DNA from 3 places in the Marinobacter sp. NP-4(2019) genome. Region 1 is predicted to be linked to each of the others. Evidence: predicted binding sites of a transcription regulator. Region 1 holds the regulator's gene; each other region holds the start of a gene.
What was found. The regulator FliA, encoded in region 1, starts transcription of late flagellar genes. The targets are predictions, from matches to a motif close to CTAAAGTTTNNNNNNNNNNNGCCGNTAA.
Positions count from the first base shown of each region.

Region 2: a site for FliA is predicted at 7,059-7,086, ahead of EHN06_RS02190 (methyl-accepting chemotaxis protein). Genes of this name have one in related genera too.
Region 3: a site for FliA is predicted at 2,861-2,888, ahead of EHN06_RS07735 (flagellar protein MotY). Genes of this name have one in related genera too.

Region 1 covers NZ_CP034142.1:2,890,526-2,901,225, forward strand. Annotated here, with positions in the region: gene EHN06_RS13155 (chemotaxis protein CheA) at 1-311, opposite strand, end outside; gene EHN06_RS13160 (protein phosphatase CheZ) at 328-1,113, opposite strand; gene cheY (chemotaxis response regulator CheY) at 1,135-1,518, opposite strand; gene EHN06_RS13170 (RNA polymerase sigma factor FliA) at 1,693-2,436, opposite strand; gene EHN06_RS13175 (MinD/ParA family protein) at 2,473-3,285, opposite strand; gene flhF (flagellar biosynthesis protein FlhF) at 3,391-4,683, opposite strand; gene flhA (flagellar biosynthesis protein FlhA) at 4,745-6,910, opposite strand; gene upp (uracil phosphoribosyltransferase) at 7,124-7,762, shown strand; gene EHN06_RS13195 (uracil-xanthine permease family protein) at 7,765-9,021, shown strand; gene EHN06_RS13200 (class I SAM-dependent methyltransferase) at 9,002-9,856, shown strand; partial or broken gene flhB (flagellar biosynthesis protein FlhB) at 10,257-10,700, opposite strand, start outside.
Region 2 covers NZ_CP034142.1:487,273-497,972, reverse strand. Annotated here, with positions in the region: gene EHN06_RS02205 (diguanylate cyclase) at 1-1,261, opposite strand, end outside; gene EHN06_RS02200 (TRAP transporter substrate-binding protein) at 1,440-2,510, opposite strand; gene EHN06_RS02195 (penicillin acylase family protein) at 2,638-5,127, opposite strand; gene EHN06_RS02190 (methyl-accepting chemotaxis protein) at 5,224-6,900, opposite strand; gene EHN06_RS02185 (CHAD domain-containing protein) at 7,126-8,469, shown strand; partial or broken gene EHN06_RS21595 (DUF3565 domain-containing protein) at 8,496-8,555, opposite strand; gene EHN06_RS02175 (YchJ family protein) at 8,561-9,025, opposite strand; gene EHN06_RS02170 (sulfite exporter TauE/SafE family protein) at 9,135-9,872, shown strand; gene EHN06_RS02165 (hypothetical protein) at 9,881-10,558, opposite strand; gene EHN06_RS02160 (hotdog fold thioesterase) at 10,649-10,700, opposite strand, start outside.
Region 3 covers NZ_CP034142.1:1,690,106-1,700,805, forward strand. Annotated here, with positions in the region: gene EHN06_RS07720 (SDR family oxidoreductase) at 1-883, shown strand, start outside; gene rnt (ribonuclease T) at 1,009-1,665, opposite strand; gene pyrC (dihydroorotase) at 1,727-2,764, opposite strand; gene EHN06_RS07735 (flagellar protein MotY) at 2,924-3,841, shown strand; gene EHN06_RS07740 (histone deacetylase family protein) at 3,838-4,764, opposite strand; gene EHN06_RS07745 (GNAT family N-acetyltransferase) at 4,968-7,712, shown strand; gene rdgC (recombination-associated protein RdgC) at 7,735-8,664, opposite strand; gene EHN06_RS07755 (DUF2788 domain-containing protein) at 8,754-8,954, opposite strand; gene yaaA (peroxide stress protein YaaA) at 8,981-9,751, opposite strand; gene EHN06_RS07765 (glutaredoxin family protein) at 9,764-9,997, opposite strand; gene EHN06_RS07770 (YciK family oxidoreductase) at 9,997-10,700, opposite strand, start outside.

The DNA.
Region 1 (10,700 bases):
TCGAACATCGCGTTGACGTTATCAAGCGCTTCCAGCACCACGTCCATCAACTCCGAATCCACCTTTCGCTTGTGATTGCGAAGCGTGTCGAAGACGTTTTCGGCGGAGTGACAACAATTAACCAGCGCCTCGAGCTGAAGGAAACCCGCGCCACCTTTTACCGTATGGAAACCGCGGAATATGGCGTTGAGAAGATCGCTGTCATCCGGATTCTGCTCAAGATCCACCAACTGCTCGGAGAGCTTTTCGAGTATCTCCCCTGCTTCAACCAGAAAGTCCTGCAGGATCTCTTCATCGGCATCAAACGCCATGGGTTACCCTCTTCATTCAGAAACCGAGACTGGACAGAAGATCATCAACATCGTCCTGACCCGACACTACATCTTCGCGCTTATCGGCATTCATCTGGGGACCGACACCCTGTTCGGCGGACACTTCAGCCGATTCAATTTCATGAACGGTGCCTGTCAGTTGATCGACATGGCTGGCCATGACCACCAGACTCAACAGGTGTTCTTCCACTTCCTTCACCAGATTAGTGACCTTCTGGATCACCTGACCGGTCAGATCCTGGAAGTCCTGTGCCAACAGGATTTCCGACAGGTTGTTGTAAATGGTGTCGGCGTCGTCGGTCAGCGTGACGAAGAAACGATCTATCCGGCCGTAGAGATCGCGAAATTCCGCAGGCTGCATTTCCCGGCGACGAAGGCGTTGCCATTGCTCCCTCAGGACCGCGGCCTCATCACGGATGACGTGTGCCCTGGGCATGGTTTCCTCGACCAGGTCCATGGTGCGATTGGCCGCCTGGCCGGTCATTTTCACCACGTATTCCAGCCGGTCGGAAGCGTCGGTCATTTTTGACAGGGCTTCCTGTTGTTCCGCGTTGCGGGGATCAATCTGGAAGTTCCGGATCGCCTCGTGGAGACTGCGAGTAAGCCGCCCGACTTCCCGGTACAGGCTCTGATCCCGGACCTCGCTGAGATCATTGATCAGGGTCATCGCTCGGGCATAATTACCGGAATTGACGTGCTCAACCAACTCGTTAGCCTGTGTGCGGAGCTTTTCGGTCACCTCCGGATCAAGGCCGTGCGGATTCTTTTTGCTATCGCTCATGAGAGCCCATCCGACCTTTGGTTACTGGATTCGCTCGAAGATTTTTTCAATCTTCTCCTTGAGGACCGCTGCGGTAAACGGCTTCACCACATAGCCATTCACCCCCGCCTGTGCGGCAGCAACAATCTGATCCCGCTTTGCTTCCGCCGTCACCATGAGAACTGGAAGGGTTTTCAGCTCCTCATCGGCGCGCACTGCCTTCAGCAGATCAAACCCGGACATACCCGGCATGTTCCAGTCGGTCACCAGGAAGTCATACTTGCCACTTTTCAGCATGGGCAGCGCAGTGTTGCCGTCATCGGCTTCGTCGGTATTGGTGAATCCCAGATCACGCAGAAGGTTCTTGATGATCCGTCGCATTGTGGAAAAATCGTCCACAATGAGGATTTTCATGTTCTTGTCCAATGGGACCTCCAGTTTGTAACACCCGGAATACGTTTTATCTTTCTGCCAATAACCTGGCAGGCCGGAGATTTCACCGCTTATTGTGTGGGGATTGCCCCAGTTGTAAAGCGTCGGTTACCAAAAGCTACAGATGGCCAACCTCAGTACACGTTGAGCTGGCGGGTTTCCGGCCTGTTAACCGGCCGCCTCTTTTTGCCAGCCAGTCAGACGGCCCCGAAGTCTCAGTGCTGCCTGACTGTGTATCTGACTGACACGACTTTCGCTCACCCCGAGAACAGCGCCAATTTCCTTGAGGTTAAGCTCCTCCTGGTAGTACAGGCTGAGCACCAGTTTCTCCCGCTCGGGCAATTCTTCAATCGCTTGCACCAGACTTCGCTTGAACGCTGCGGAAGTGATGTCATCCAGGGGATTATCACTGGCCTCTGCTTCTTCTAACGGCAGCTCCCCGGATTCATTGAGCTCATCAAGGCTAAAAAGTCTGCCACTGTTGGCATCACTCAGGCTGGCATGGTACTCGGAAAGCTCCATTCCCAGCTCGTCAGCGACTTCCTGATCCTGAGCTTCACGACCGACACGGTCTTCAACAGCCTTGATGGCCTGGGAAATACGACGGGCATTGCGATGAACAGAACGGGGCACCCAGTCACCCTTGCGGATTTCATCCACCATGGCGCCCCGGATGCGGATACCGGCATAGGTTTCGAAGGTTGCGCCCTTGGTGGAACTGTACCTCTGAGCAGCCTCGAGCAGCCCGATCATTCCGGCCTGCATAAGGTCCTCCAGTTGAACCGATGCCGGCAAGCGGGCCATCAGGTGCAGTGCGATTTTCTTGACCAGCGGGGCATGCTCTTCAACGAGCCGGGAAGCGCCCTTGACGCCGGTTTTCTGATAGATTCCCAGGTGTTTCGCCAATGTCATGCGTCCGGTTTTGTTTTTTTGGTGACAGAATCAAATTCAGACTTCGACGAGCCGCTCCACAAAAAACTCCAGGTGTCCGCGGGGTGATGTAGGTAGCGGCCAGTTGTCGACTTTATCGGCCAACGCCCTGATCGCCAGTGACGCTTTTGCCCTGGGATAAACTTCCAGAACCGCCTTCTGCCGCTGCACCGCTTTCTTGACAGCTTCATCGTAGGGCACGATCCCCACGTATTGTAGTGCCACATCAAGAAACCGCTCAGTGACCCGGGTCAGTTTTTCAAACAGATGCTTGCCTTCCTGCTCATTTCGTACCTGATTGGCCAGAATACGGAAACGGTTCGTGCCATAATCGCGATTCATCAGCTTGATCAGGGCGTAAGCGTCGGTGATGGATGTGGGCTCATCACAAACCACCAGCAACAGTTCCTGTGACGCCCTCAGGAAACTGACCACCGATTCGGAAATGCCCGCCGCAGTATCCACGATGAGCACATCAATCTGGTCTCCGAGTTCGCTAAACGCGTTGATCAGGCCGGCATGCTCCATGGCACTGAGCTGAGTCATACGCTGGGTGCCTGAAGAGGCCGGAACGATTTTGATGCCACCCGGACCGTCGACCAGAATGTCCCTAAGGTCACAATTGCCAGCCAGCACATCTGACAGGTTGCGGTTGGCGGTAATACCCAACAGTACGTCAATATTGGCCAGGCCCAGGTCGGCATCCAGCAACACTACACGACGCCCTTTCTGCGCCAGAGCGATCCCCAGATTGACCGAAACGTTGCTCTTGCCAACGCCGCCCTTTCCGCCAGAAACTGCAATCACCTGTACCGGATGTGGTTTACTCATACTTGGTTTTGTCTCTCGCCACGTTTAACCGAAGGCTCAGTTGTCATTCAACGGCGCCTGTTGCACGCCGGATACTCCGTCATCCGGTATGGCCGGGGATGGTATTCAGGCCCCCTCCGCCACCGCCCGTTGTTGCTGGAGTGTTTTCAGCCGCTCCACGGCCAGCCGAACCAGGGGTACGGCTTCGGCATGATGCAAATCTTCGGGGATCTTCTGACCATCCGTGTAATAAGCCACGGGCAGACCAGACTCCATGACAAACCCCAAAGACTCGCCCAGGGTAAGGGCCTCATCTATTTTAGTCATCACACAGCCCGCAAGATTAGCCATCTTATAGCAATGCCAGACGGATTTCATGATGCGCGGCTGGCTAGTCGCCGAAACCACCAGGTGGGTCCGGATCCTGTGGTGACTGCGGGCCAGTTCTGACAATTGCTGCTCGTAGCCCTTGTCGGAGCTGGTGAGACCGGCGGTATCAATCAGCACCAGGTGACGGTCGGACAATTCATCCAGGATATCGTCCAGGGAGTGACTTTCATCCACCACCCTGACCGGTACATTGAGGATGCGACCAAACACGAACAACTGCTCATGGGCAGCCACCCGATAACGGTCAGTGGTCACCAGCGCCAGGGAATCGGCACCGTGGCGGAGGACATGGCGCGCCGCCAGTTTGCCGATGGTGGTGGTCTTGCCGGACCCGGTGGGCCCGACCAGAGCATAGACACCCCCCTGATCCAGCCATTCGGTACGGGAGGTTTTTACACCGGTGGCCAGCATTTTCAGCGACTGTTTCCAGCCCTCCTCCAGGCGCCCGCCATTGTGCCGGCGGGACAGGGAATTGGCCAGATCGAACCCCAGGCCGAATTCCTGCAAGCGCTCGGAAAGCCGCTGCTGGACAGCATTGGCTGCCGGTTTTTTGGGCTCCTGTCCGCGGGCTCCCATCAGATCCCGCAGCGAACTGATCTCCGCACGCATCTGCGCCAGCTCATCAGAATAGCCAGCCGACGCCGGCGCATAATCCGAATCCGCCGTAGCGGGCTCCAGATCCAGAGCGGAATCTTCAATGAAGGCCGTGTTGTTGGCATAACCGGCCCCGATACTGGCCCGCTTTTCACGGACTTCACGGATACGGTCCCGGGAACGCCCAAGCTCCTCCTCCAGGTGGCGATGTTGTTCCGCCTGCATTTCCGCCAGGCGGGAACCATTGGTCGCCTCCCGGGCCTTGTCGCCCAATCGCTGACGCGCCATATTTTCGTCATAATCCAGGGCTGTCACAATTTCCACGCCACCGTCCACCCGGCGATTGGAGAGAATCACGGCATCCGGGCCCATCTGTTCCCGCACCTGCTTCAATGCCTCTGCCATGCTCTGAGCAAAAAAACGCTTTACTTTCATGATGCCTCATCCTCCACCGGCAACGCTGTGCCTGCGCTGTCCGCTTTGTCATCCGCCGCCGTTACTGGCCTACGGACGCCACAATGGTAATCTGCTTGTTATCCGGAATTTCCTGGTAAGACAGGACGTGCAATCGCTCAACCCCATAGCTGGCAAACTTCGCCAGTACCGGTCGCAACGGGCCTGACACCAGAAGAATCGCTGGCTTGCCAAGCATTTCCTGGCGCTGGACGCTCTCCTGCAGGGATCGCTGCAGCTTTTCGACCATATTCGGCTCCAGTACAAGGCCTATGTCTTCCTGACCGCCGGATTGTTGACTCTGTTGAACAGACTTCAGCAATAACTGTTCCAGGTCTGGATCCAGGGTAATGACCGGGATTTCCTGCTCATTGCCACAGATACTCTGAACGATCATCCGACGTAGCGCCTGACGGGCCACCGTGGTCAGCAGTTTCGGGTCCTGACTCTTGGGATGAACGTTGACAATGGACTCGGCAATCGAACGCATATCACGAATCGGCACCTCTTCCTTGAGCAGATTCTGCAGCACTTTCAGCAACAGGCTGATGGAAATGGTGGTCGGCACCAGCTCTTCAGCCAGCTTGGGAGACACCTTCTCCAACTGGTCCAGCCATTTCTGGGTTTCTTCGTGGCCGAGCAGTTCGTGGGCGTGTTTCTGCAACACCTGATTGAGATGGGTAGCCACCACCGTACTGGCATCCACCACGGTATAACCGAGAGTCTGTGCCTGATCCTTCTTTTCAGGCTCGATCCAGCTGGCGTCCAGGCCAAAGGCCGGATCCTTGCCGGCAATCCCGTCGATCTTGCCGAACACCTGGCCCGGGTCAATCGCCAGTTCACGGTCGGGATGAATTTCAGCCTCGGCAAGCGTCACTCCCATCAGGGCGATGCGGTAGACGTTGGGCATCAGATCCAGATTGTCACGGATGTGTACCGACGGCATCAGGAATCCGAGATCCTGTGACAACTTCTTTCGCACCCCCTTGATACGGCTCAGTAACTGGCCGCCCTGGGACTTGTCCACCAGGGGAATCAGGCGGTAGCCCACTTCCAGCCCCACAATGTCGACTGTGGCCACATCATCCCAGCCCAACTCCCGGCTTTCGCCCGGCGCCGGCAGGGCCTGCCCGTGATCGCCACTATCTCCACCGGGGGGCAGATCTCGCCCCGCGGGCTGCATACCACCGCGAGTCGGGAACACGCCTTCTTCTTCAACTGTCTGACGCTCTCTCTTCCAGATCAGATAGGCAGTAACCGCAGCGATGATTCCCAGACCCAGAAATGCCACATGCGGCATTCCGGGAATAAGACCGAGAAGGATCAGGATACCGGCGGCAATGGACAGCGCCTTGGGGGCACTGAACATCTGATGCAGGATCTGCCCACCCATGTCCTGGCTGGACGTGACCCGTGTCACCATGATTGCAGCCGACGTCGACAGCAGCAGCGAAGGAATCTGCGCCACCAGACCATCACCAATGGTCAGCAAAGCATAGTTCTGTGTGGCCGTTCCAAAATCCAGACCATGTTGAAGCATACCGATGGCAATACCGCCGATCAGGTTGATGGCGAGGATAAGGAGGCCCGCAACCGCATCGCCCTTGACGAACTTGCTGGCACCGTCCATAGAGCCGTAGAAGTCCGCCTCCTGGGCGATCTCGGAACGTCGATGCTTGGCCTCGTCCTGATTGATCAGCCCGGCGTTCAGGTCGGCGTCGATGGCCATTTGCTTGCCGGGCATGGCATCCAGAGTAAAGCGCGCACTGACCTCGGACACCCGGCCGGCACCCTTGGTCACGACCAGGAAGTTGATGATCATCAGGATGGCGAACACCACCAGGCCTACGGCGTAGTTGCCGCCGATCAACACCGCACCGAAAGACTCAATCACCTTGCCGGCGGCGTCCCCCCCCTCATGGCCGTTAAGCAACACAATCCGCGTGGAGGCAACATTCAGCGCCAGGCGCAACAGGGTTGCCACCAGCAGCACGGTCGGGAAAGACGCAAACTCCATCGGTCGCAAGGCGTAGACACACACCAGCAGTATGACAATCGACAAGGTGATGTTGAACGTGAAGAAAACGTCCAGCATGAATGCCGGCATCGGCAGTATCATCATGCCCAGCAAGCCCATCAGCATAATGGGGATGCCAAGGTTACCCCGCGTCAGGGATTTGACGTTGTTCAGGACTAAAGCTCTGTCCATGCCTGGAAAATCTCCGCGTGGCCGTGCCTGCAGGCGTTCAATGGGTCGAAAATATGACGCTGATACGTCGTTTTCCGGGGTATCCGCAAGATCCGTACCACCCCTTACGGGATTTCACTTCCCGGTGCCTGACGCGCCCCTCCAGATACGGTATCCTTGCGCCAATCCGACACAGCCGACGCTGGCAAACGACACAGAGAGAAAGGTGACCCCATGCCAATCCACGAGGTTAAGCACCCCCTGATCCGCCACAAACTCGGCCTGATGCGCCGCGCGGACATCAGCACCAAGAATTTTCGTGAACTGGCACAGGAAGTTGGCGCACTGCTGACTTACGAAGCCACCCAGGACTTCTCGCTGCAGGAGAAAACCATTGAGGGCTGGGCCGGCCCGGTCAAGATCGAACAGATCCAGGGTAAGAAGGTCACCATCGTGCCGATCCTTCGTGCCGGCATGGGCATGCTGGACGGCGTCCTCAGCCTGATTCCCGGCGCCCGAGTCAGCGTGGTCGGCCAGATCCGCGACGAGGAAACCCTGGAGGCCAGCACCTACCTGGAAAAACTGGTGGGCGAATTGGACCAGCGCATGGCGATGATCATTGATCCGATGCTCGCCACCGGGGGCTCACTGATCTCCACCATTGATCTGCTGAAAAAGGCCGGTAGCACGGAAATTCGTGCGCTGATTCTGGTGGCCGCGCCGGAGGGCGTGCAGAAGGTTCTGGAAAAACACCCGGACGTGTCCATCTATACGGCCTCAATTGACGAGCGCCTGAATGAAAAAGGCTATATCCTTCCCGGACTTGGTGATGCCGGCGACAAAATTTTCGGCACCAAGCAGAAGGACGTCTGAACATGCAGGATCACACCAACGACCCGATCTGGAAACAGGCCATCGCGGGCTCGCAAATGCTGCTGGTGGCCTTTGGCGCATTGGTGCTCATGCCGCTGATTACCGGCCTCGATCCTAACGTTGCCCTGTTTACCGCTGGCCTAGGCACACTGATCTTCCACATAGTCACCGGCGGCCAGATTCCCATCTTCCTGGCCTCGTCCTTTGCCTTTATTGCCCCGGTCATCGCCGCCAAGGGCCGTTTCGGCCTGGAAGAAACCCTGGGTGGCCTGATGGCCGCCGGTATTCTCTACATCGTTCTCAGTGGCGCCGTCAGGCTCCGTGGCACCGGATTCATTACCCGCCTGCTGCCGCCGGTGGTGATCGGCCCGGTGATCATGGTGATCGGTCTTGGCTTGGCCCCCGTCGCCGTGCACATGGCCTCAGGCCGTAGCGGCGACGGTGCGGCTGAACTGGTACCCTATGACACCGCCATCTGGATAGCCATGATTTCCCTGGTGGTGACCGTCATCATGTCTGTCTGGGCAAAAGGCATTTTCCGGTTGATTCCCATCATGTTTGGGGTGATCGTCGGCTATACCCTCTCTGCGCTTGCCGGCATCGTGGACCTGACACCGGTTCGCGAAGCGCCCTGGTTCGCAGTTCCGAATTTTGTCACACCCGCATTCAGCTGGAGTGCCGTCCTGTTCATGATTCCGGTGGCCATCGCGCCGGCTATAGAGCACATCGGCGACATACTTGCCATCGGCAACGTGACTCGCAAGAACTACCTGGAAAAGCCCGGCCTGCACCGCACATTGCTGGGTGATGGCCTGGCCACCAGCGCCGCCTCAATGCTGGGCGGGCCACCCAACACCACCTACTCGGAAGTCACCGGCGCCGTCGTCCTGACTCGTAACTTCAACCCGAAAGTGATGTGGTGGGCCGCCATCATCGCCATCGTGCTGGCCTTTGTCGGCAAATTTGGCGCCGCTCTGCAGACCATTCCGGTACCGGTGATGGGCGGCATTTTGTGCCTGCTGTTCGGCTCCATTGCGGTGGTCGGCCTGAACACCCTGATCCGCCACCAGGTCGACCTGTCCCAGTCGCGCAATCTGGTGATCGTTGCCATCACCCTGGTGTTTGGCATCGGCGGCATGGCAATCGGCCAGTTCGAGGGCATCGCCCTGAGCGCCGTGGTCGCCATTTTCCTGAACCTCCTACTGCCGGGCACACGGGAAGCCTGGGGAAAGGCCATCTATGAGCAAAAAGCCGACTGACAGTTCCGGCATCAGCTTTACCGCCCTCTACACCGGTGCCGTCTGGCACCGGAACGGGTTGTCCGATGACGTCCTGACCACGGACCAGGGCCGCTGGCTCTATCACCTGATGAGCCCCTTCGAAACCGCCAGCAAGGCCGCCATCGGCGGCAACATCCGCACCTTCCTGTTGCAACGCCACCTGATCATCGACCACCTGATCGACCAGGCGATCCAGGAAGACGGTGTCGACCAGGTACTGGAAATCGCCTGCGGCATGTCACCCAGAGGCATCCGACTGCGGGAGAAACACCCCCACCTGAAGATGGTCGAAGCCGACCTCCCCGACATGGCCACCCGCAAAGCGGCAAGGCTCCTGGCCGCAGGCCGCCTCGGCGAGCACCATCAGGTCACCCCCATCGACATCCTGGCCGAGTCCGGTGAACACACCCTGGAATCCGTAATCACCCGAGCCTTCGACAACACCAAACCCATCGTGGTGGTCACCGAGGGCCTGACCAGCTACTTCTCCCTGGAGGTCATCAGCGAATTCTGGCAGCGCCTGGCCAAAATCCTGGCCAACCGCCCCGGTTCGGTGTACCTCTCGGAAAGCTACCTGATGCCAAGGCAGCCTCTGTTACGGTCCTCCCTCAAAACCCTCGGCGGCCTCCTGGGCACCATGACCCGCAGCCAGGTCAGCTTCCACTTCGACGATGACCAACAGGCCGGTAACCACTTCCAGGCCTGTGGTTTTCCATCCGTTCGTGTTTACAATCCCTCTGAGTTTTACGGCTTTCTGCCAATTCCTGAAAGCCGCCATGATCCTATGGTTCGGGTTATTAGTGCTCGGGTCTGAGATTGGGCTTTTTGGTCTTGTAGCCTGTTAGCTGCGGTGAAAGGCGTTTGTTGGTGGCTCTGCCAAAAAACCGCTACAAGCACGTCCGTGTGCGCTTCTCTCCGGCCGTCTGCCCACGTTATCGATTGAACGACTCGTAGGTCGGATTAGCGAAGCGTAATCCGACAAATGGTATCGATGCGGGGAACGGTGTCGGATTACGCTTCGCTAATCCGACCTACATGTGAACGTTGCTGTTGAGATATCGAAGGGCCCGGGGTGGTTGTGGTTGCCCCCTCCCAAAAATGTGCGGAGCCATGGATGGCGGAGCCCAAGCGCACACGGACGTGCTTGTAGCGTTTTTTGGGAGGGGGCAACCACAACCACCCTCCCCCATAACCATCAGGCTACAAAAACAAACTCAAACATCCCGCCGCATATCAGGCGGTATAGGAAAGTCCGGCATACCGGGCCGGTCACCGCGCCCCTTGCGGAACTGCCGCAGCTGGAACACGTAGGCCAGCACCTGAGCAATGGCCATGTAGAGGCCATCGGGGATCTCCCCGCCGACCTCGGTGTTGTGATACACCGCCCGGGTCAGCGGCGGCGTCCGCAGAAGCTCGACTTTGTTCTCGCGGGCTATCTCCATGATCTTGAACGCCATCTCATCGGCGCCCTTGGCCACCACAATCGGCGCCGCCATGGTTTTCTGGTCGTACTTCAGGGCCACCGCGTAATGCGTCGGGTTGGTGATCACCACATCGGCGGTGGGGACATCCTGCATCATCCGGCGCTGGGCCATTTCACGCTGTAGCTGGCGGATGCGCCCCTTCACTTCCGGTTTACCTTCGGTGTCCTTGAACTC
Region 2 (10,700 bases), 2.1 Mb from region 1:
GCAATCTCACTCTCGCCTGTTCCCGCCTGGCCAGGGTCTCGGCTTTCTCCGTACGCTCAGCCACCTGTTGCTCCAGAGACAGGTTCAGCTTGTAAAGCGCCTGCTGGGTGCGGGCGTAATGCCACAAAGAAATCATCACCACCGCCAGCGCAAACAGCAGCGCGCCCCAACTGACAGGCACCCGCCCCCAGGGCAACACCCCGTGCGCCACGGCCATATCCGCAACCAGGAACACACAAAAGATGGCATAGGCCAGCAGGATGATGCGTTGTTCCAGCAACAGGTGTTTGAAGCGATAAATGACCACCAGGGTGATGGTCACCAGGGATACCAGGAACAGGGCATCAAACGGCGGGAACGTCGAAGACAGATTGACGGCCCCGCTCAGCGATAACCCCAGTGCTACCACCACATAGACCAGATGAACTTTCCACACCAGGTTGATCATTCGCGGACGATGATCGGCCAGCCACTGTTCCAGCAGCATTGCCATGGCCACCGGCAACAGATAGTAGGAACCGGCAGCCAGGTAATCCCAGGCCAATGGGACATTCCACAGCAGTTGGCTGGCCTGACTCTCCGCCAACAACATGCCTCCCGAGGCAAACGCAAACAGCGCGAGGCTGCCAAAACTCTTTTTCTTCGCCTGCAACACCGCAAAAATCAGTGCCAGCAAGCCAATCAGCATTGAAAACGCCGCGACAACCAACGCTTCCAGAGAGTTTTCAAGGATGTACAGCACCAGGTCCGGTCGATTCATGATCGACACTTCGCCCCACAGCCCGATATCCGTGTAATCCGAGAACACCCGGAAGTACAGGTACTTGCCTTCAAATCCTTCAGGCAGGCTGATTTCATGCCAGGGCCAGCCCTCAAAACGGCCACGGCCCTGTTCATCAAAGGTGCCATACTGGTAGATTTTCTGGCCTTCGAAGTACACCTGAACGATCAGGTCGACACTGAAAATGTATAGAACGGGCTCCTGCCACTCCCCGTCAGGCAACATCACCCGAAACCAGACGTGCTCACGGCCATTCCGGTTGGGGGGATTCGATGGGAAACCAATGGAACGCCAGTTGTCTTGTCCGGGGGCATCCAGTGTCCAGACCGGGGTACCGTCACTGGTGAAGGGAGAATCACCCCAGCGATATTCCCAGCCATCGGAGAGAGGCTGGGATGCAGCCACTGCGACACTGCACGGCAAGAGAAGGCAAACCGTCAGAACAATCAGTCTGGCGAGGTGGAGTAATACAAAGCGCATCCCTGGCGTGTCCTGCTGGGTTGATCTGCCCTGAGTATAAGACACGCTGGAGCATCACACTGCATTCTTCTGAGGAATGACAATGTTTGACGATTTTGTTACACAGACGGACCGACAGGGACACGAAGGCGTGTTTATTAACACCCCCTGCGCCCTGTCCGGCACTTTCTGAACGGTCTCAGTCGGTGGAGATACTGTTCAGGTAGGCCTTGTCAGAGATATTGGTCCACTTGCGGATTTTCTTCATGTATTCACGCTGGGAAGTAATGATTTCCTTCGCCAACGGATCCTTCTCGGCCTCTTCGGCCAGCAGCTTTTCGGTTGCATCCCGGAGGGCTTCAATCACTTCCGGCGGGAAGGTCTTGTGGGTCACGTTGGGGTAGTCTTCCTTCATGCGGTCCCACGCTTCGCCGCTTTCATGCATGGTTTTTATATACATGTCATAGGCGGCGGTACGCATCGCCACCCTCAGGACCTCCTGAAGGTCTTCTGGCAGGCTGTCCCAGGTTTTCTGGTTGATCAGAAACTGAACCTCCGCACCCGGCTCCTGCCAGCCTGAGTAGTAGTAATCGGCGATCTGGTGAAAGCCCATGGGCAGATCCAGTGCCGGTCCCACCCACTCAAGGGCGTCAATGGTACCGCGCTCCAGAGCAGTATAGAGTTCACCCGGCGGGATATTGGTCACAGCCACGCCCAGCTCGGCCATAACCTCGCCGGCGAAACCCGGGGTGCGCATTTTCAGGCCTTTCAGGTCTTCCAGGGACTTAATCTCCTCACGGAACCATCCCCCCATCTGATTACCGGTATTGCCACCCGGAAACGACAGTAAATCGAAGGGCTTGTAGACCTTTTCCATCAGTTCCATACCGCCACCGTAATAGAACCAGGCATACTGCTCGGGGGCCAGCATGCCAAACGGTACCGTGGTGAAATACATGGCGTTGGGAATCGTGCCCTTGTAGTAATAAGAGGCGGTGTGCCCCATGTCGTACTGACCCTGGCGCACCAGATCGAAAATACCGAATGGCGCCTTGTGCTTGTTGGAAGAGTCAATACGGAACTGCAGGCGACCACCGGACATCTGCTCAGCCATCGCGGCCATATGTCGGGTCGTTTCCCCGAGGATCGGCGAGCCCGGCCCCCAGGTTTCCGCCAGTCGGATGGTGTGCGTTTTTTCGGCCATCAGCGAAGTGCTGAGAAGAGACAGCACTAACGTAAAAGCTGCGAGGAAGGGTTTGCGGAAAGTCATTGTTGGCATCGTATTACCTGTTATCGGTTGTTGTCTGATAATCCCGACAATAGTAGCGTGCCAAATACCGCTTAGCCAATGCAGCGGGCACCTGTTCCCGGTGCCCGTTGCATGGATGCGCTGCTCACTATCGCGCCAGTTCCACCAGGCGATATCGTACCAGCTCCGGATCACTTTCGATGTCTGCCTCCGTGTATGGGAAGCGGATCCATTGTTTACCGGAATAGGCCTCCGTCATATCCCTGAAGTAGGGCGATGCCGGGTCGGTTGACTGGGAATAGGTCACGAACCCTTCCGCAACCGGTTGCCCCTGGTCATCCCAGGTCACGGTCTGGATATAACTGTTGCCGTACTTAACGTCGTATCGACCATCGCTGATATCGTGTGGGCGCGAACTGGCGATGGTAAACGCTCCTTCGAATCCCTCACCGCCAAACACCGGGATCACCGTGTCGTGAATACCGGAAACCTGGAGGTCGCCCATGGCAGCGTCCATCGCCATCGGCGAGTCCTGTATGGCCTTCACCCCATCGGCAAAAGCCGCCTGCACCAGAGGACTCAGAACATTGAGAGTGGCCGGGGTGTTGACCGGGTCGGAGGGATCAAACGGCGTCAGCCACTTGTCCGGTGATTCCGCCGGCAACGGATCGATGTTGCGCCAGAACTCCCGCCAGATATGGCCGCCCACCGAACCCAGGTTGTGAGTGCCATCCCAGGCCTGAAGCACCGCGCAGGCTTCGGTTATATCCACCGGCTGACCATCACTGCCCAACAATGTACCGAGCGGGCAATAGGCGCTCAACACTGCGTCACGCGCCAGTTGCTCGGACATCAGCGAGCTGTCCAGAACAATGTCCTGCAGATTGGCCAGCTCGAAGCCGGTACTGCCCGGCCTACCATCGGAACCATCAAGGCGCTGGATAACCTGCTGCATACATTTACGGGTACGCAGGGTACGGGGAGTTTCCTCGTCACCGATGATGGCGGCGAATCCGGTCAGCGGCTCGGCGGGGTTAGTCACCCAGTAACTGTCATTGCAGTTGTGCACCCAGTCATCCCGCTGCAGGGACGGAAGATTCGAGCGCCCGAACACACCCTCGGCGGGGGCATCCGCGTCTGTGTCCCACTGACAGTCGGCGCGGGCACCATCCATCAGCGGCAGGCCCGGAGCCAGCAGATCAAATACCGGGGACAACGGCGTGGCGCAGGTCTGTGCCTTGGCATCCGGCACATTGGGCACTACGGTCAGGTCGCCGTAATAGGCCGGCTTGCCCGGTCCGGTTGCCACGGTATTAACCCAGGGCACGCCCAGCACGCTACCATGCAGTTCCACAAACTCCTCGAAACTGTCAGCCTGATTCCAGCGGAAAAATTGGTTCAGCAGGCGGTCATTCTCGGCATTGGCATCACGCAGGGTGTAGGCCTTGGCGTTTGACCAGTTCAGTATCGGCACACCTGCCGCTTCAAAGGTCAGCATGGGCCCGTAACGGGAACTGTAGAGTGTGCGGGTAACGTCGGTCACCTCGCCATTGTCACCCAGCGCCTGCACGGTGATGTCGGTGGCCTCCATATCCACAAACTCACCCTCGTACAGATACTGGGTAGGGTCGGCGGGGTTCAGGGTCAGCTCATAGAAACTGAAGCGATACGCGGTGGAAACCGTGTGGCTCCAGGCGAACTGATCATTAAAACCAATCAGCACCGCCGGCAGGCCATAGAGCGCAGCCCCCATGATCTCGGCCTGATCCCCGACTTTCAGGTGAGCGAGATAGAGGCGTTCGGTCTTCTCCCATGGAAAATGCGGATTGCCAAACAACATCGACTCACCGGTTCGACTGGCACCGGCAGACAAGCCGTACATGTTGCTGCCGATCGGTAATTCATCCGCAAATGGGAAGGGCAGGTCTTCGCTGTCATCAATCCCCGCCTCCGCAAGGGCATCCAGAATCTCGTCCGCGGACAGTTCCGGTACGTCCGTGGCCGGCGGCTGCGCCGTCGCCACACCATCAACAAAGACCGATGACGACGCCAGAACTGCAAGGCGGAGATACCGGCGGTACATATCATCCACTTCCATCGGCATCAGCCAGGGTTCACCGCGACAGGCCTCATGGCGCCCGGGATGCTGACCGTTCCTCAGCTCTTCAAGGTAACGGTTAAACCCGGCAACATAACCACGGGATGCCTCCCCCACTTCCGGATCACTGCCGGTCTTGAGGGGCCGGATGGCTTCGTCCGTGGCGGTTGCCCGCCAGAAAAAGTCAGCATTGAGGTTGGTGGTGGTCGCACCGTTGGACGGGATCTGATATGAGCCATCCGCCCCGAGGAAACGGGCACGCAAGCCGCGCACGGTCAGGGTATCCTCCGCTAGCAGGCAGAGATTGTCTTCCGCCTGCACGTACCCGTACGCGTATCCCATGCTGACGAAATCATCGGCTTCGATATGGGGAATACCGAAAGCGGTGCGTTTAACGGTTGCCTTGAAAAGTTGCTGTTCGCCGCCAACGACAGGCGCTGGGGCGTTTGAGTCATTATCGCTGCCGCCACTGCTGCTCAGGCAGCCGGAAAGCAGGATTGCCGTGAGGGCAACCCCGCCCAGTCTGGTTTTTTGTCTCATTGTCTCATCCGTCGTTGTTATTGTTGGTCACAAAGCTGACGCCCTGTCACCAATAAACGAACGACGAAGACAAAGGGTTCCGTTTACCCGTTCAATTTATACCTTGAACTGGCCAACCAGGGTCCGCAGGCTTTCGCCAAGACGCGCCAGCTCATGGCTTGCCTCATTAGTCTGGGTCACGCCGGTATCGCTGCGCTGGGCGGCATCGACAATGCGCACCACGTTCTGGTTGATCTCTTCTGCCACCTGGCTTTGCTGCTCGGCCGCGGTTGCGATCTGGGTGACCTGATCGTGGATCTGGCCAACCGATTTTTCGATGGTGCCCAGCGCACTGGTGGCGTGATTGATTCGCTCTACGGTTTCCGTGGAATGATCACGGGACGCATTCATACGCTCGACTGCCGCTCGTGACTCACTGACGAAGCCACCAATCATCTCGCGGATCTGGTCCGCGGACTCGGCGCTGCGCTTGGCCAACTGACGAACTTCATCGGCCACCACCGAGAAACCACGACCATGTTCACCGGCACGCGCCGCTTCAATAGCCGCATTCAGTGCCAGCAGATTGGTCTGCTCGGTAACGGCATGAATCACATCCAGCACCTGCTGAATGTCATCGGACTTCTCAGCCAGGGCATTGATGCTGCGGGCAGTCTCGTCAATTTCGCCGGACAGCCGGTTAACCGCAGCCTGCGCATTGGTGATGGTCTCACCGCCATCGCGGGCCATGCGATCGGCGTCTGAGGCGGCACTCTCAACCTCATTGGCGTTACCCGAAATCTGCTGGATGGTTGCCGCCATTTCGTTGATTGCGGAGGCAATCTGGTCGGTTTCCGATCCCTGCTCCTGGACCGACGTCCGGGTTTCGTTCGCCACCCGGCTCAACTCTTCAGCAGCCGAGGCCACTTGCTCCGTGGTGCTGCCCACTTCACGCATGGTGTTCTGGATCTTGATAACGAAGTTGTTGAAGCGCCGCCCCAGTTCCGCCAGCTCATCGGTACCTTCATCGGGCAGGCGCTGGCGCAGGTCGCCCTCACCGTCGGCGATTTCCTGCATCATGTCACTGACGGCTTTCAGCGGCCTGGTTACCGTGCGGCCAACAAACAGGCCAATGGCCAGCGCCGCCAGAACGACAATCACCGTCACCGCCAGGATAATGCCAAGAGTGGCCTGAATGTTCTTTTCGATATCCTCGCGAGCGGCATTGACCACGGCGTCAATATCCGTCACGTATACGCCGGCACCGACCATCCAGTCCCAGTCCGGAATAATCGTCGAGTAGGACACCTTGGGTTCTTCGTTGCCGGAAGCGGGGTTCACCCAATCGTACCCATAAAAACCACCGCTATCTGCAGCATCAAACAGGTTGCCAACCAGTTTCCTGAGTGTCGGATTATCCGTGGGGCCTTCCTTCGAAGGATCCGGGGCATAGGCCAGATTGTAGACGTCCCGGGTGTACGCAAAGACATAATTGGTTTTGTCGAAACGAATCGAACGCAAACGGGCTGCCGCCGCCTCCTTGGCTTCCCGCTCCGACAGGTCGGGGTCGTTCTTGGCTTCCAAGACCACGGCGCGGGCTGCATCCACCAGATTCTTCAGCCCGGTTTTACGGGCATCCAGCAGGCTGTCCTCCAGACGTTCGAGTTCTGCCTCTCCGTTAGCACTGATCTGACTTGCAGTAATCCAGGCAATGGTGGCAGCCGTCAGCAGGACGGGTAGCAATACAGCCAGTAGCAGTCGGGAACGGATTTTTAGTCGGGTCATCAGTGTCATCGGCGTGTATCCCATTATTATCGGTGCTTGATATGCAATTATGCACAGGCCCGCAACCACATCTGTTCCAGTTTGTTAAGGCGGTGTTACCCAAGTTCGTCACGGCAACGGGTTGCAACCACCAATCCGTTTAACGACAGTTGATTACGATGGGATACGTATCGGCCAGCCCGTTACGGACTTGAATCCGGTGTAGACTAAAGTACCAGACAACCGAGGCCACCCATGACCGACCTGTTCCTGATACGACATGGAAAATCGAGTTGGGCCGACGAGTCCCTCCGGGACCAGGAACGCCCGCTCAATGCCCGTGGTCAACAGCAGTTACGGGCACTGGCCCGGGCCGCACAGCACCTGGGCGCACTGGACGGCCTCGTTCTTTCAAGTCATGCCAGGCGTGCCACGCAGACATTGGCAGGAATCACGGCGGGAAAGGGCCCGCATACCAGGATCATTACCAAGGCAGAACTGTACACCTTTGACTACCGGGTTCTCCTGAAGCAGCTGGCGATCGCTGAGGATGAGCGCACCATAACCATCGTCGGCCATAACCCCGCCCTGCTGGACCTGGCGTCGTACCTCCTTGAAAGTCCACCGGACAGCTTTCCAACCGGCAGCCTGATGCACATTCGCTTGCCGGCACGGCCGTGGAGCCAACTCAAGAAGCGAAGCGGTACGTTGCAGGCCTTGTTAACACCAAAAGACATCAGCTACTCGCAGTTCATCCGCAAACGCAAAAAGACACCACGAACCTCAAACAAGCCGCTGGCAAACCACATTCCGGATGTGCTGGTTCATCAATACCAACTCATGCGGGACCTGGAAGCCGGCGTGATGCACGGATTTGATGATGAGTTTCTTCACCAGTACCGGATCGCGATCAGGCGCTCCCGCGCCATTGCAGAATCCGTGGTCGAGCTGACGGGTGACACCGGCCTGAAAAAAGCGTCCAGACACTTGAAGCGCCATGCCAGGGCAACCAGTGCCCTGCGAGATCTCCATGTGTTTATTGCAAATTTCGACAAAACACTGGGCGAAGCCGGGGCGCTGTCGTTCTTCCAGTCGGCAGCCAATACCCGACACCAGCAGCTAAAAGAGCACCTGCAAAAACCAACCTATCAGCGGGAAATGGACCACTGGTATCGACTGATCAGCTCTTCCGCCTTCCGAAAACTCCTCGGAAAGCTTACCCACCAGGATATCCGAAACGCCCTTTCACGGCGTATACGTCACTACAACGAACTCGCACTAACACTGGATGAACACTCCCCGGACGAAGACATCCACACCTTGCGCAAATTGCTCAAACGCATCCGTTACCTGATTGAACTGGACAAACCCACCCTGGGTGCGGGCATCAAGGACCTGAAACGGTGGCAACAATGTCTGGGTGATTTTCAGGACCTTCATGTCCAGCTTGAACTGCTAGAACAGTTCCAGAACACGGAAAGTTGCATCGACACCGGCAGCGGGACAATCAACACTCTCACAAACAGCCTGAAACGAAAAAAGGCCAAGCTGCGGAACAAGATTCTTACCCTCGGGAAAATTCGTGAAATCAGAGCATGACGCACATGCTGGTTGTGACCACAAGCCAACTGAGCAACCCAGTGGTTTTCTGCATCTTTGTGGTAGCCGGTAATGGGTTGCTTCATAGACTTCAAAGACAACAGGCCTTGTATTTTTTACCGCTACCACAGGGGCACGGCTCGTTGCGGCCGGGTTTCAACTGGCCTTCCGAAGTTTCGCCGGACACGTAGTACCAACGCCCCTCTTCCCTTATGAAGTTCGATACCTCTTCCAGATACCCCCAACCATCGCCGAGACGGTAGACCGCGCGGAAATGTACCGTTCCGGCATCACCCCGGACAGAAGATTCAAGAATGCGAAGGGACGACCAGTCCGGCGACTGTTCAAGATCCAGGAATGGGGGGCGGGTACTTTGGTGCCAGGTTTCCAGCAGATAGTCGGCAAGCCTGAACACGAAGGCGCAATAACGCGAGCGCATCAACGCTTCCGGCGTCGGTGCCGGGCCGCCTTGATGCAACGGCCGACAACAGGCATGGTAGGCTTCGCCCGAACCACAGGGGCAGCGTTGCTGTTCAATGGAGGATTGAGCTGTCATCCGGATACTCTCATTCCACTATACTGATAAAAAGGGGGCACAGTTTATCAGTTCCAGGCGTTTCCGGACTGTGCTATCAAAATCCCTTACCTTCAATCGGTGACTTGTTTTGGACGAAGTATCCCTGGTTCATATTCTGCTTGCCAACCTGACGTTACTTGCAGGTGCTTGCCTACAGGGAGTTGCGGGTTACGGTATAGGCACTTTTTCCGCGCCACTGTTGTTCCTGATCAGCCCATTATTTGTGCCCGCCCCGCTCGTTCTCAACGCCGTGCTTCTGACGGTATTCATGCTGTTCCGGTACCATGAATCGTTGCAGATCCGCGAAGTACGTTTCGCCATCGGAGGCGGTGCATTAGGCACCGTACTTGCCGGCCTGACACTGCTAATCCTGTCACCCAAGGGCTTCGAGCTGATCTTCGGGGTACTGATACTGACCGGAGTACTGCTGAGCATTGGCGGCTTACGCCCAAGACTGAACGCCCGCAACAGCGTGCTGGCGGGTGCTGCGTCCACCTACATGGGTACGATTACCGCGGTGGGCGGGCCGCCCATCGCGCTGATATACCAGAATGAAAAGGGGCCATTGGTGCGCGCGAACATGTCCGCCTTCTTTCTGGTTGCCAGCTTTTTCAGCGTCACTGCGCTGTTTGCCTCCGGCTATCTCGGCACCCGGGAACTCAACCTGTTCGCCCTCACGTTTCCCGGTGTTCTGGGCGGTTTCTGGCTCTCGGGGAAACTGGTCCACCGCCTGCCGGTAGACGGACTTCGACCTATTATTCTTGGAATCGCCACCGTAGCAGGTGCGGCGGCTCTGGCTCGTGGCTTACTGACACTCCAGATGTAATCCCCGCTTCAGTCCGCCCACAGCCGTGCCCGGAATCGGCTTCGCCGCCACAGCATAGCCAGCCAGAGCGCATGGAGATTGATCAGCAGGGCCAGCACCCATTCAAAGGCGTCGTCCTTCTGGTCATGAAATTCGGGCACCACGCCATCGAGAATGACCGATAGGATACCCACTGCGAGCGTGAACTGGCACAGTTTCAGAAGCCGTGAACCGGTACTACTCCAGGACGGATGATTACGGAGCGCGCCACTGACCAGGAGTTCGGCAATGAAGGTTAGCGAGAAATACAGAACCACTCCGGTGCGTCGAACCAGGTTGAAGCCGTCACCGGTGTGACCGAGCGCCAGGGTATACGCCATCAATGACAGGCAGGCGATCAACCCGAGCCAGGGAATCCATACAACTCCGGTTGAATTAATTCCCAACTGGCGCAACCAGTGGCCATTCAACCACCAGAACAGAATGCCCAATACGGCCGCTGGTAGCATCGCACCCTTGAAGATGAAATAGGCCATGCCATCCCGCCCGGTGCGACTGATGCTGGTGCAGCTGTCCCAGTACGGAATACAGGCCGAAACGTGGCCTTCCAGCACAGAGACCACAAAGGTGATGTGAATGGTCAGAAACGGAATAAGGCCAGCGGCAAGCGCCAGCCACCATAGCGGCACACTCCTGCGGTCGGCCATGCAAACCCTCCAAATGGCAGGCTACTACATATTGATACCATACGCCTGCCTCCGGATGTAACCACACAGCAAACTCATTGGCCGGCGGTATTACGGACGTTTAGTCACGGCCATGGTCAGGCGGGAAATACAGGTGGTCTTG
Region 3 (10,700 bases), 1.2 Mb from region 1:
CCGTACCCTGCGTGGCACGGTGGAAGGCAAGGTCTGTGTGGTGACTGGCGGCACGTCGGGCATTGGTCTGGCTACGGCCCAGAAACTGGCCGACGCCGGTGCCATCCTGGTAATCGGTGCCCGCAAGAAAGAGCGGCTGGCCGAGATTGCGGCCGACCTGGAGGCCCGCGGCGGCAATGTTCACGCTTACCAGTGTGACTTTGCCGAAATGGAAGACTGTGACCGCTTCGTGCAAACCGTTCTGGATAACCACGGCCACGTGGATGTGCTGGTTAATAACGCCGGTCGCTCTATCCGCCGGTCCCTGGCGCTGTCGTTCGATCGCTTCCACGATTTTGAGCGCACCATGCAGCTGAACTACTTCGGTTCCGTGCGTCTGATCATGGGCTTTGCCCCGGCCATGCTGGAGCGCCGCCGTGGCCATGTGGTCAACATTTCTTCTATCGGTGTGCTGACCAACGCCCCGCGTTTCTCGGCCTATGTGGCGTCCAAGTCCGCACTGGATGCGTTCAGTCGGTGCGCGGCCGCGGAATGGTCTGATCGCAACGTCACCTTCACCACCATCAACATGCCACTGGTGAAGACCCCGATGATTGCGCCCACCAAGATCTACGATTCGGTGCCGACCCTGACTCCGGATGAGGCGGCGGAAATGGTGGCGGACGCCATCGTCTATCGTCCCAAGCGGATTGCCACGCGCCTGGGTATCTTTGCGCAGGTGTTGCACGCAATTGCGCCGAAGATGGGCGAGATCGTGATGAACACCGGTTATCGCATGTTCCCGGATTCTCCGGCAGCGGCTGGTAGCCGGTCGGGCGAAAAGCCCAAGGTATCCTCGGAACAGGTGGCCTTTGCGGCGATCATGCGGGGGATTTACTGGTAAGCTGGGGACTTTGTCGGAATTCGCGACGCTCTTGCCGACCTACAGTATGGCGTATGCCGGGATATACCGTAGGTCGGCTTGAGCGCAGCGAAAGCCGACGCCCAGGCCTGCCCCGGACCATCCTTTTATTCTTCCATCTCACTGATCAGAGGTGGAGGAAATCCCCCCAGTTCCTTCCAGCGATTGACGATGCCGCAGAACAGATCCGCTGTCTTTTCCGCATCATAGGCTGCCGAGTGGGCTTCCTTGTTGCTGAAAGGAATGCCGGCCAGTTTGCATGCCTGTGCCAGCACGGTATGGCCATAGGCCAGTCCGGCCAGTGTGGCGGTATCAAACGTCGAGAACGGATGGAAAGGGTTGCGCTTGATGTCTGAACGCAGGGCGGCCGCGAACAGGAAGTTGTGATCGAACGTGGCGTTATGGCCCACCAATACCGCCCGTTTGCAGTCGTGGGCTTTGACCGCCTTGCGGATCGGGCTGAAAATCTCACTCAGGCCTTCCCGCTCGGGCACGGCTTCACGCTCCGGATTCCAGGGGTCAATACCGGTGAAATCGAGCGCGGACTGTTCCAGGTTGGCGCCTTCAAAAGGATCAATCTGCTGGACGTGGGTTTCCATACGTCTCAGCCAGCCATCTTCGTCCATCGTCAGCAGGACCGCAGCCACCTCCAGAAGGGCGTCTTTTTCGGGATTGAAGCCGCCGGTCTCGACATCCACAACAACCGGGAGAAATCCCCGGAAACGTCGGGCCATCGGATGCGGTTCTTTGTTTTCGTCAGTCACTCAAACTCCTAGGGTTTGGCCGGGGTACGGTGTTAAAGGTAATGAAAAAGGGGGGGCGTGTTCAGGCGCCCGTCAATCGCCACGTCAGTGTTTCTCCGGCGCGAAGCGGGACGATGGTGCCATCTGCCAGTGGAAGTTCCTCAGGCATGGTCCAGTTCTGCCTGACCAGTGTAATGGTGTCGGTATTCCGTGGCAGGCCATAAAAATCCGCGCCATTGAAGCTGGCGAAGGCTTCCAGCTTGTCGAGGATGCCCAGCTCCTCAAAAATCTCGGCGTACAGGGCAATCGCGCCGTAGGCCGAGTAGCAGCCGGCACAGCCACAGGACGCTTCTTTCTTGTCCTTGCCGTGGGGCGCGGAATCCGTACCCAGGAAGAAGCGTTTGTCGCCACTGGCCACAGCATCCCGCAAGGCCTGTTGGTGCCGGTTTCGCTTCAGAATCGGCAGGCAGTACAGGTGAGGGCGAATACCGCCCACCAGCATGTGGTTGCGGTTGTACATCAGGTGCTGCGGCGTCAGGGTCGCAGCCAGGTTGTCGCCTTTGTGCTGGCGGACAAACTCGGCGGAATCGGCGGTGGTAATGTGTTCCAGCACGACTTTCAGATTTGGAAATGCGTCGAGGGTCGGTGCCAGCACACGTTCCAGGAACACTTTTTCCCGATCAAAAATATCAATATCCGCATCGGTCACTTCGCCGTGGACCAGCAACAGCATGCCGCAATCGGCCATGGCTTCCAGTACCGTATAGATGTTGCGGATATCCTTTACGCCAGATGCAGAGTTGGTGGTGGCACCGGCCGGGTACAGTTTGGCCGCGACCACGCCGGCGAATTTTGCCTCGCGGATGTCCTCTGCGGTGGTGGATTCGGTCAGGTAAAGGGTCATCAACGGCTCGAACGGGAGGTCACCGGCGGCATTCAGGATGCGCTGTCGATAAGCCATGGCGTCACTGGCGGTCGTTACCGGTGGCACCAGGTTGGGCATGATGATCGCGCGGCCAAAACACCGGGCGGTGGCCGGCACCACATCGTTCAGAACGGCGCCGTCTCTTACGTGCAGGTGCCAGTCATCGGGGCGGGTGATGGTCAGTTGTTCGGTCATGCGGTGTTTCCAGCTATTTGTAGGGCCGGGCGGATGCCGGCGTAAATTTTGGCGGGATTATACCAGATGCCGTTTGCAATTGTTTCCGGCAGGGGGCTAAAGAAACGATTCGATCCGCCGTTAAACAGGGAGCAACCCAGATACTGACGGAAAGATGCCATGGTCAGACTTTCAACCTTGTTTCCTCGTACAGCCACGCTCGCTTCCCTGGTGTTGCTGGGAGCAAGCGGTACTGCCCTGTCGTCCAGTTTTGGTGCCGGTATAGAAAACAGCCAGTGGTATGTCTCCGAGTCAGTCTTTGAGTGTGCCATGGTGCATGAAGTTCCCGGATACGGCCGGGCCGTTTTCCGCCACAAGGCCGGTGAGCAGTTGTCATTTTACCTGGAGTCGGATACCACCCTGATGCGGCCGGGGAGGGGTAGCCTGGTGGTGGAAGCGCCGGCTTGGCGCCCCGGAGCTGCTCCGCGCAGGGTGGGAGCCGTTAATGTAGGTGAGGGCCGTCGGCCCGTTGCTCTCAGTGCCCGTCAGGCGATGGTGATCGCCAGGGGCTTGCTGGATGGCATGACTCCGACCGTCACGCGGGCATCCTGGTATGACGGCAGTCCGGTCCGGGTGCGTGTCTCCAACATCAATTTCGCTGGCCAGTATGAAAGCTATCGTGCCTGCACCACCAACCTGTTGCCGGTTAACTACGACCAGATCAAACGCTCGCGGATTCCTTTTCGTGCAGGCAGTACCAGCCTCTCAGCGGGTGACCGGCAGTTGCTGGACAATATTGTGACCTATGTGCAGGCGGATTCCACGGTGGAGCGTATTTTTGTGGATGGCCATACTGACAGCAGCGGCAGCCGCATTGATAACCGGGCGCTGTCTGAGGAGCGAGCCAATGCCGTCGCGGATTATCTGATGGAGAAGGGGGTGCCTGAGGATCTGATCACCGTGCGCGCCCATGCCGACCAGTACCCCGTTTCCCGTCGACCGGCTGACAATCGGCGTACCACCATCCGCCTGCAACGCCAGGGTGAACGGCCTGAACTCCAGCAGGCCAACGGGTATGAGGCCGGATACTCCGGTTAACGGACGGAGCTTAATACTTCCAGGTGGGCGTTGACGCTTTCTGCCAGCGCTCTCAGATGGTACCCCCCTTCCAGCGTTGATATGACCCGGTCATTGGCGTGGTCACTGGCCACGCTGGTGATCATTTCTGTCAGCCAGCGATAATCTTCTACCTCCAGATTCAGCTCCGCCATCGGATCAAGCCGGTGGCCGTCAAAGCCCGCCGATACCAGGATTACCTGGGGCCTGAAATCCTGCAGTTTTTTCAGCCAGCCGGCCTCCACAGCCTTACGGTAATCCAGTGCCGAACAGTTGGATTCAATCGGGATGTTGACGATATTTTCGGGCTGACGGTGCACGTGGGAGTGGGGGTAAAACGGGTGCTGGAAACTGGAGCACATCAGTATGCGTTCGTCACCACCAATGATATCAGCGGTGCCGTTTCCCTGGTGTACATCGAAATCGATGATGGCGACCCGTTCCAGCTGATGGAAGTTCAGTGCCCGCATCGCCGCCAGGGCAATGTTGTTGTAGAAGCAGAAGCCCATGGATTTACTGCGTTCGGCGTGATGCCCGGGTGGCCGCGCGCAGACAAAGGCATTGGTGACCTGGCTGCTCATTACCATATCGACAGCCTGAACATTGGCACCGGCTGCCAGCCGGGCGGCGCGCAAGGTGTCGGGCATCATGGCGGTATCGGGATCGGTGAAGACGCGTCCGCGGGTCGGTTGCATCAGGTCCAGCTGGTGGAGGTATTTCTCCGGATGCACCGTCAGCAACTGATCCCGTGTGACTTCATCAGGACGTACCCAGTCCAGCACATCACCGACGCCGGAATCGGCCAGGTAACTGATGATGGCAGAGAGCCGTTCCGGTGACTCCGGGTGCTCCGGGCCCATGTTGTGCTTCAGACAGTCATCATGATAGAAGAAAGCTGTGGTCATACGGGTCCTGACTACTCTTATTCTGCTTGCGTGTATTCTGCATGCGTGGTTTTTGCTTGTCTTTTCGCCAATATTATCAGGGATGCTACGTGGTTGCCGTGTTTCTTTGGTCTTATAGGGGTAATCGACGTTTTACATAGGGAAACAACCGCCTAAGATAAGGATAGCCTTATCAACGATTGGAAACGGCAAGGAGCTTGCGCTTGAGCACCCGCTATCTGGAAAGTCTCTTTAATCCATCGTCTATTGTGGTGATCGGTGCTTCCGAGCGGGCGGACAACCTTGGCGGCATGGTGTTGCGTAATATTCTGGGAGGCGGCTATCCGGGGAAACTCCTGGTCATCAACCAGAACGATTATGACAACGTGCACGGCGTGCCGTGTATCCGGAAGGTCTCGAAAATGGAGTTCAGCCCGGACCTGGCCATTATCTGTACACCCCCGGATACGGTCCCCAAGATGGTCCGCAGGCTTGGGGAAGCCGGGGTACGTACCGCTATTGTCATGACCGGGGGGATGTCCCGTACCCACAGTAAAACCGGACAGCCGCTGATGTACTCGGTGCGGGACGCTGCCCGGGAGACCGGAATCCGGGTGCTGGGCCCCAATACCATCGGGCTGATGGTGCCGGCCAGGAGCCTGAACGCAACCTATGCCCATATGGGGGCCATTCCGGGCAAGGTCGCTTTTGTCGGCCAGTCCGGTACCGTGGCCAGCTCCATTATCGACTGGGCGTTTGCCCGGGGTGTGGGTTTTTCCTACTTCCTGACCCTTGGTGACGGCATGGACATCGATCACGATGATCTGATCGACTACCTTGCCCAGGACAGTCAGACCCGCGCCATCCTGCTGCACATTGAGAATATTCCCAACCCACGGCGCTTTATGTCGGCCGTACGGGTTGCTTCCCGTACCAAGCCGGTCATTGCGGTCAAGAGCGGACGCACGCCGGAATCGGAGTGGTTTCCCCATCAGTTGCCGGCGGGTGTCAAACGTAGTGACCCCATCTACGATGCCATGCTGCAGCGTGCCGGTGTGCTCCGGGTTGATGGCCTCGGCCAGATGTTCGATGCCCTCGAAACACTGACTCGGATGCGTCCCTTGCGCCGGGAATCCCTGGCAATCATGGCCAATGGCGTGGGCCCCGGGGTTCTGGCCGTTGACCGGCTGATCGACCTGGGGGGGGAGCTGGCCAGCCTGTCGGATCACACTATTGAGGCGCTGGCAGAGAATCTGCCCCCGTACTGGACCCGCAAGAATCCCATTGACCTCAACTACGATGCGTCACCGGAACTGTACGCCAAAGCCATCAAGATCCTCGCCAAGGATCCCGAGGTGGCCAATGTGCTGGTGATGTATGCCCCAAGCCTGACGGAAGACAGCTTGCAGATTGCCGATGCGGTAATACAGGCCACCAAGGGCAGCCGGTTGAACGTGTTTACCTGCTGGTTGGGGCAGAGCACGGTGATGGATGCCCGTGACGAATTCTACCGCGCCGGGCTACCGTCATTTTTCAATCCGGAAAAAGCGGTGATGGCCTTCATGCAGCATGTGCGTCACCAACGGGTGCAGCGTCTGCTTACGGAGACACCGGAATCATTCACCGATCATTTTGACGACCGGACCCAGACCCGTCGTGTGGTGATGGGGGCGATGCGCTCCGGGCGCATGCACCTGTCAAACCGCGAAGCGCGGGAGGTTATTCGGGATTACGGTATCAACACCATCGACACCATCTACTGCGACGACGTGGAAGAAGTGCTGGAGGCGTTCGCGGTGGAGCGCCGCCCGGTGGATATCACTCTCATCCATCAACAGGCGTGTTACCCGTTTCTGGAGCTGAGTACCGGGCAGCGCCGGTTCAAGGGGACCATTCAGAAGCTCAACAGTGAAGCCGCGATCATTGATTCCTGCCGGGTATTGATGGATGAATATCAGCAGCATTTTCCGGATAGCGGGTTCCTCGGTTTTGCAGTCCAGCGATCCTACCAGCATGTGGGAGGGATTGAATTCAGCGTCGGTATTACCCGGGATTCGGTGTTCGGGCCGCTGGTGGTGTGTGGTGCCGCCGGTGCCCAGATCAATGTCATGACCGACCGCCAGATTGCGCTGCCGCCGCTGAACATGGTGCTGGCCCGCGAGCTGCTGCGTCGCACTTATATGTATAAACTGCTGAAGGAACATAGCCTGAAGCCCGAGGAGGACATCCGGGCGGTTTCGGAAACCCTGGTGACCCTGTCACAGATTGTCATCGATATTCCTGAAATCCGTGGCCTGGAAATCTCACCACTGCTCTTTAACGAACAGGGAGCCGTGGCAGTGAACATTGCCATCGACCTGGACGACAAACCCGGGCGGCCCATCATCCAGCCTTATCCCCGGGAGCTGGAAGAATGGATCGTGCTGCCCAAGTCCGGTCGCCGGGTGATTATCCGGCCGGTACTGGCGGAAGACGAACCGGCGCACCGGGCCTTTCACGAACTGCAGTCACCGGAGTCCATTCGCTACCGGTTCTTCCAGTACCGCAAGCATTTCTCCCGCGAGGACGTCGCCCAGATGGTGCAGATCGATTATGATCGGGAAATGGTGTTTATCGCCAACGCCCCCAGGGAAGACGCTGAAGGCGAGGAGACCCTGGGCACCGTTCGTGTCTGGACGGATGCCGATAATCTCCGTTGTGAATTCGCCGTCATGGTGCATGACAACATGAAGGGTGAGGGACTTGGTGTCGCGTTGATGCAGAAGATGATTGATTACTGCCGGTCACGGGGAACCGTGGAAATGGTCGGTAATGTATTGCCGGATAACCGGCCCATGTTGCAGTTGGCGGAGCATCTCGGTTTCGAGATCCAGTACAACATGGAAGAGGAAGTGATGGATTTGCGGTTGGTGTTGAACGAACCGGACAAGGACTGGCAGCGGGAGCGTCTGCTCAACAGCTCCCACTGACAGCCTAGTGTCCCGTCTGGCTTCAGGCCTCTTCGACAATCGCTGAGCGGTCCTCGCCGCCCAGCGCCTCCAGCAATCCCGGGATCAGCCTGGCCAGTTCCAGGGTCATCAGCGCAAAGGCCGCATCAAACCGGGCGGCGGCGTCGTCCGCATCCACATCGTCCAGCTTCTCCTGCAGAGTATCGCCGAATTTGAGCCGGCGGATGCCCAGTTCTTCATCCAATACGAACGACAGGCTGTCGTCCCAGGTGACCGCCAGTTTGGTCACCTGCATGCCTGTCTCGAGGTGGTTGCGAATCTCGTCTGCCTGGAGATCGAGCCCCTTGCAGCGCACAACCCCACCATCTTCGGAGGGATCCTTGAGTTCACATTCGCTGCCCAGAGTCACGGTGGCGGGCAGGTCAACGGTTTCGTTCAGCCAGCCGGTGAAGGTGAAGGCCGGTGCCTGCTCCACGGCCGGCGGCCGGACGGGCAGGGAGCCAAGGCTTTTGCGCAGGAATGACGCCAGGTCCTCAGCCTGCTTGGCGGAACCGGCGTCGACAACGAGAACGCCGTCTTTCGGTGCCAGATAGGCGAAGCAGCGGCGGTTCTTGGAAAAGGCCTGGGGCAGCATTTCCAGCATCACCTGTTCCTTGATCTCGTCTTTTTCCTTGCGGCGCACCTTCCGCCCCTGCTCGGCTTCAATGGCTTCGGCACGCTCCTCGACCAGCTCTTTTATAACGGGGCCGGGCAGGATTTTCTCTTCCTTGCGCAATGCGACCAGATGATAGCCATTGGTGCTGTGCACCAGCATGTCGCTGTGTTTGCCCAGAGGCGGAACCCACCCCTGGCGCGTGGTTTCCTGAGGACCGCAAGGCTTGAATCCATCCGCCTGCAGCTTTTCTTCCAGAGCTTCAGCGGTAATATCGAAAGGCTTGGTAAAACGAAAAACACGGGCATTACGAAACCACATCAGGGTCGGTCCTTGTCAGAGTTTCAAAATGGGGAAGGGATGATACGGCCACCGGTCAGTGGCCGTAAAGTGGCAGCGCCGGCGTCACATCACAGCTGCATGACTTCTACCATGACAGTTTTCACAATAAAGCCGACGACCCCCGCGCCCAGAACAGTAAACAGAGCGATGGTGCCAAACCGGCCGGCCTGGGACTTCTTGGCGAGATCCCAGACGATAAAACCCATCCAGACAATCAGGCCGGTGAGCAGCACCAGCATGGCAATCTGGGAAAAGACTGCTTCGTTCATTCAATACTCCGGAAATAATGACAGGGTTACTGCTCATCCCGCAGGAACAGCCAGTTGTTCTGATCTGACTGTTCTTCGCAGAAGTAGTAACCCTCAAGGTTAAAGCCTTTCAGGTCGTCCGCCTGGGTAATGCCATTCTGAATGGCATAGCGACACATCAACCCCCGGGCCTTCTTGGCGTAGAAGCTGATCATCTTGTACTGGCCGTTCTTCCAGTCCTTGAATTGTGGCGTGATCAGGCGGCCTTTCAGATCCTTCTTGCGAACGCTCTTGAAATATTCGTTGGAGGCCAGGTTCACCAGCACACCGTCATCCTCTGCCAGCAACCGGTTCAGTTCGGCAGTGATTCGGTCACCCCAGAACGCGTAGAGATCCTTGCCCCGGGTGTTTTCGAATCGGGTGCCCATTTCCAGCCGGTAGGGCTGCATCAGGTCCAGGGGCTTCAGTACACCGTAGAGACCGGAGAGCATGCGCAGGTGTTTCTGGGCAAACTCGAACTCTTTTTCACTGAAGCTTTCAGCATTCAGACCGGTGTAAACATCGCCCTTGAAGGCCAGGATGGCCTGGCGGGCATTCTCCGGCGTGAATGGCGTGTGCCACTGCTGGAACCGCTCGGCATTCAGCTGCCCCAGTTTGTCGCTGATGTTCATCAGGTTGCTGACCTGATGGGGTTCCAGGGTCTTGAGCTGGTCGACCAGTTCGCAGGCGTCATCCAGGAAGTCCGGCTGACTGAAGGTCTTGGTTGCCAGCGGGCTTTCGTAATCCAGGGTTTTGGCCGGGGAAATAACCATCAACATATCAGGCTGTCCTCATTGCAGAAACGTCAGTAACTGGTCCCGGGTAAATGGCCAGTCCAACTCGGCGCCGGTGTCGTTGCGTCGCAACACCGGGATACGGGTGCCGTAGCGCTCCACCAGGGCCTCGGACTGGGCAATGTCCACCACATCCACAGGGATGGGAGCCGGCATGGGCGTGTTTACGAGCAGGGCTTCGGCCAGTTCACACAGATGGCACTGGGACGTAGTATAAAACAGCAATTCCATTATTTCGGCTGGGCGTCCAGTTGTTGGCCATTGACGCCTGCGCTGTCCTTACCCATCAGGTACAGGTAGGTCGGCATCAGCTCTTCCGGTGCCGGGTTCTGCCGGGGATCTTCCGCCGGATATGCGTGGGCGCGCATGTTGGTGCGGGTGGCTCCCGGGTTCAGGCTGTTGACGCGCACATTGTGGCGCTCGTCGTCCAATTCCTCAGACAGTAGCTGGCTTAACCCTTCCACTGCGAACTTCGAGACCGCGTAAGCGCCCCAGTAGGCTTTGGCCCTGCGTCCCACACCCGACGACGTAAAGATAACCGACGCATCGGTAGACTTGCGCAGCAGTGGAATAACGGCGCGCGTCAGCAGGAAGGGGGCGGTGGCGTTGACGTGCATGACCTGATTCCAGGTTTCCGGATCGTACATCTCCACCGGGCTGCGGGTACCGAGTATGCCGGCATTGTGTAACAGACCATCAAGGCGACCGAAGTTGTCTTCGATGGTCATGGCCAGTTCTTCGTATTCCTTGACGGCCGCGCCCTCCAGGTTTAGAGGCGCAATGGCCGGCTTGGGATGGCCGGCAGCCTCAATTTCATCGTACACGGATTCCAGTTTAGACACGGTACGACCGAGCAGTATCACAGTGGCGCCATGGGCTGCGTATGTCTTTGCAGCGGTACGGCCAATGCCACTGCCGGCGCCCGTCACCATGA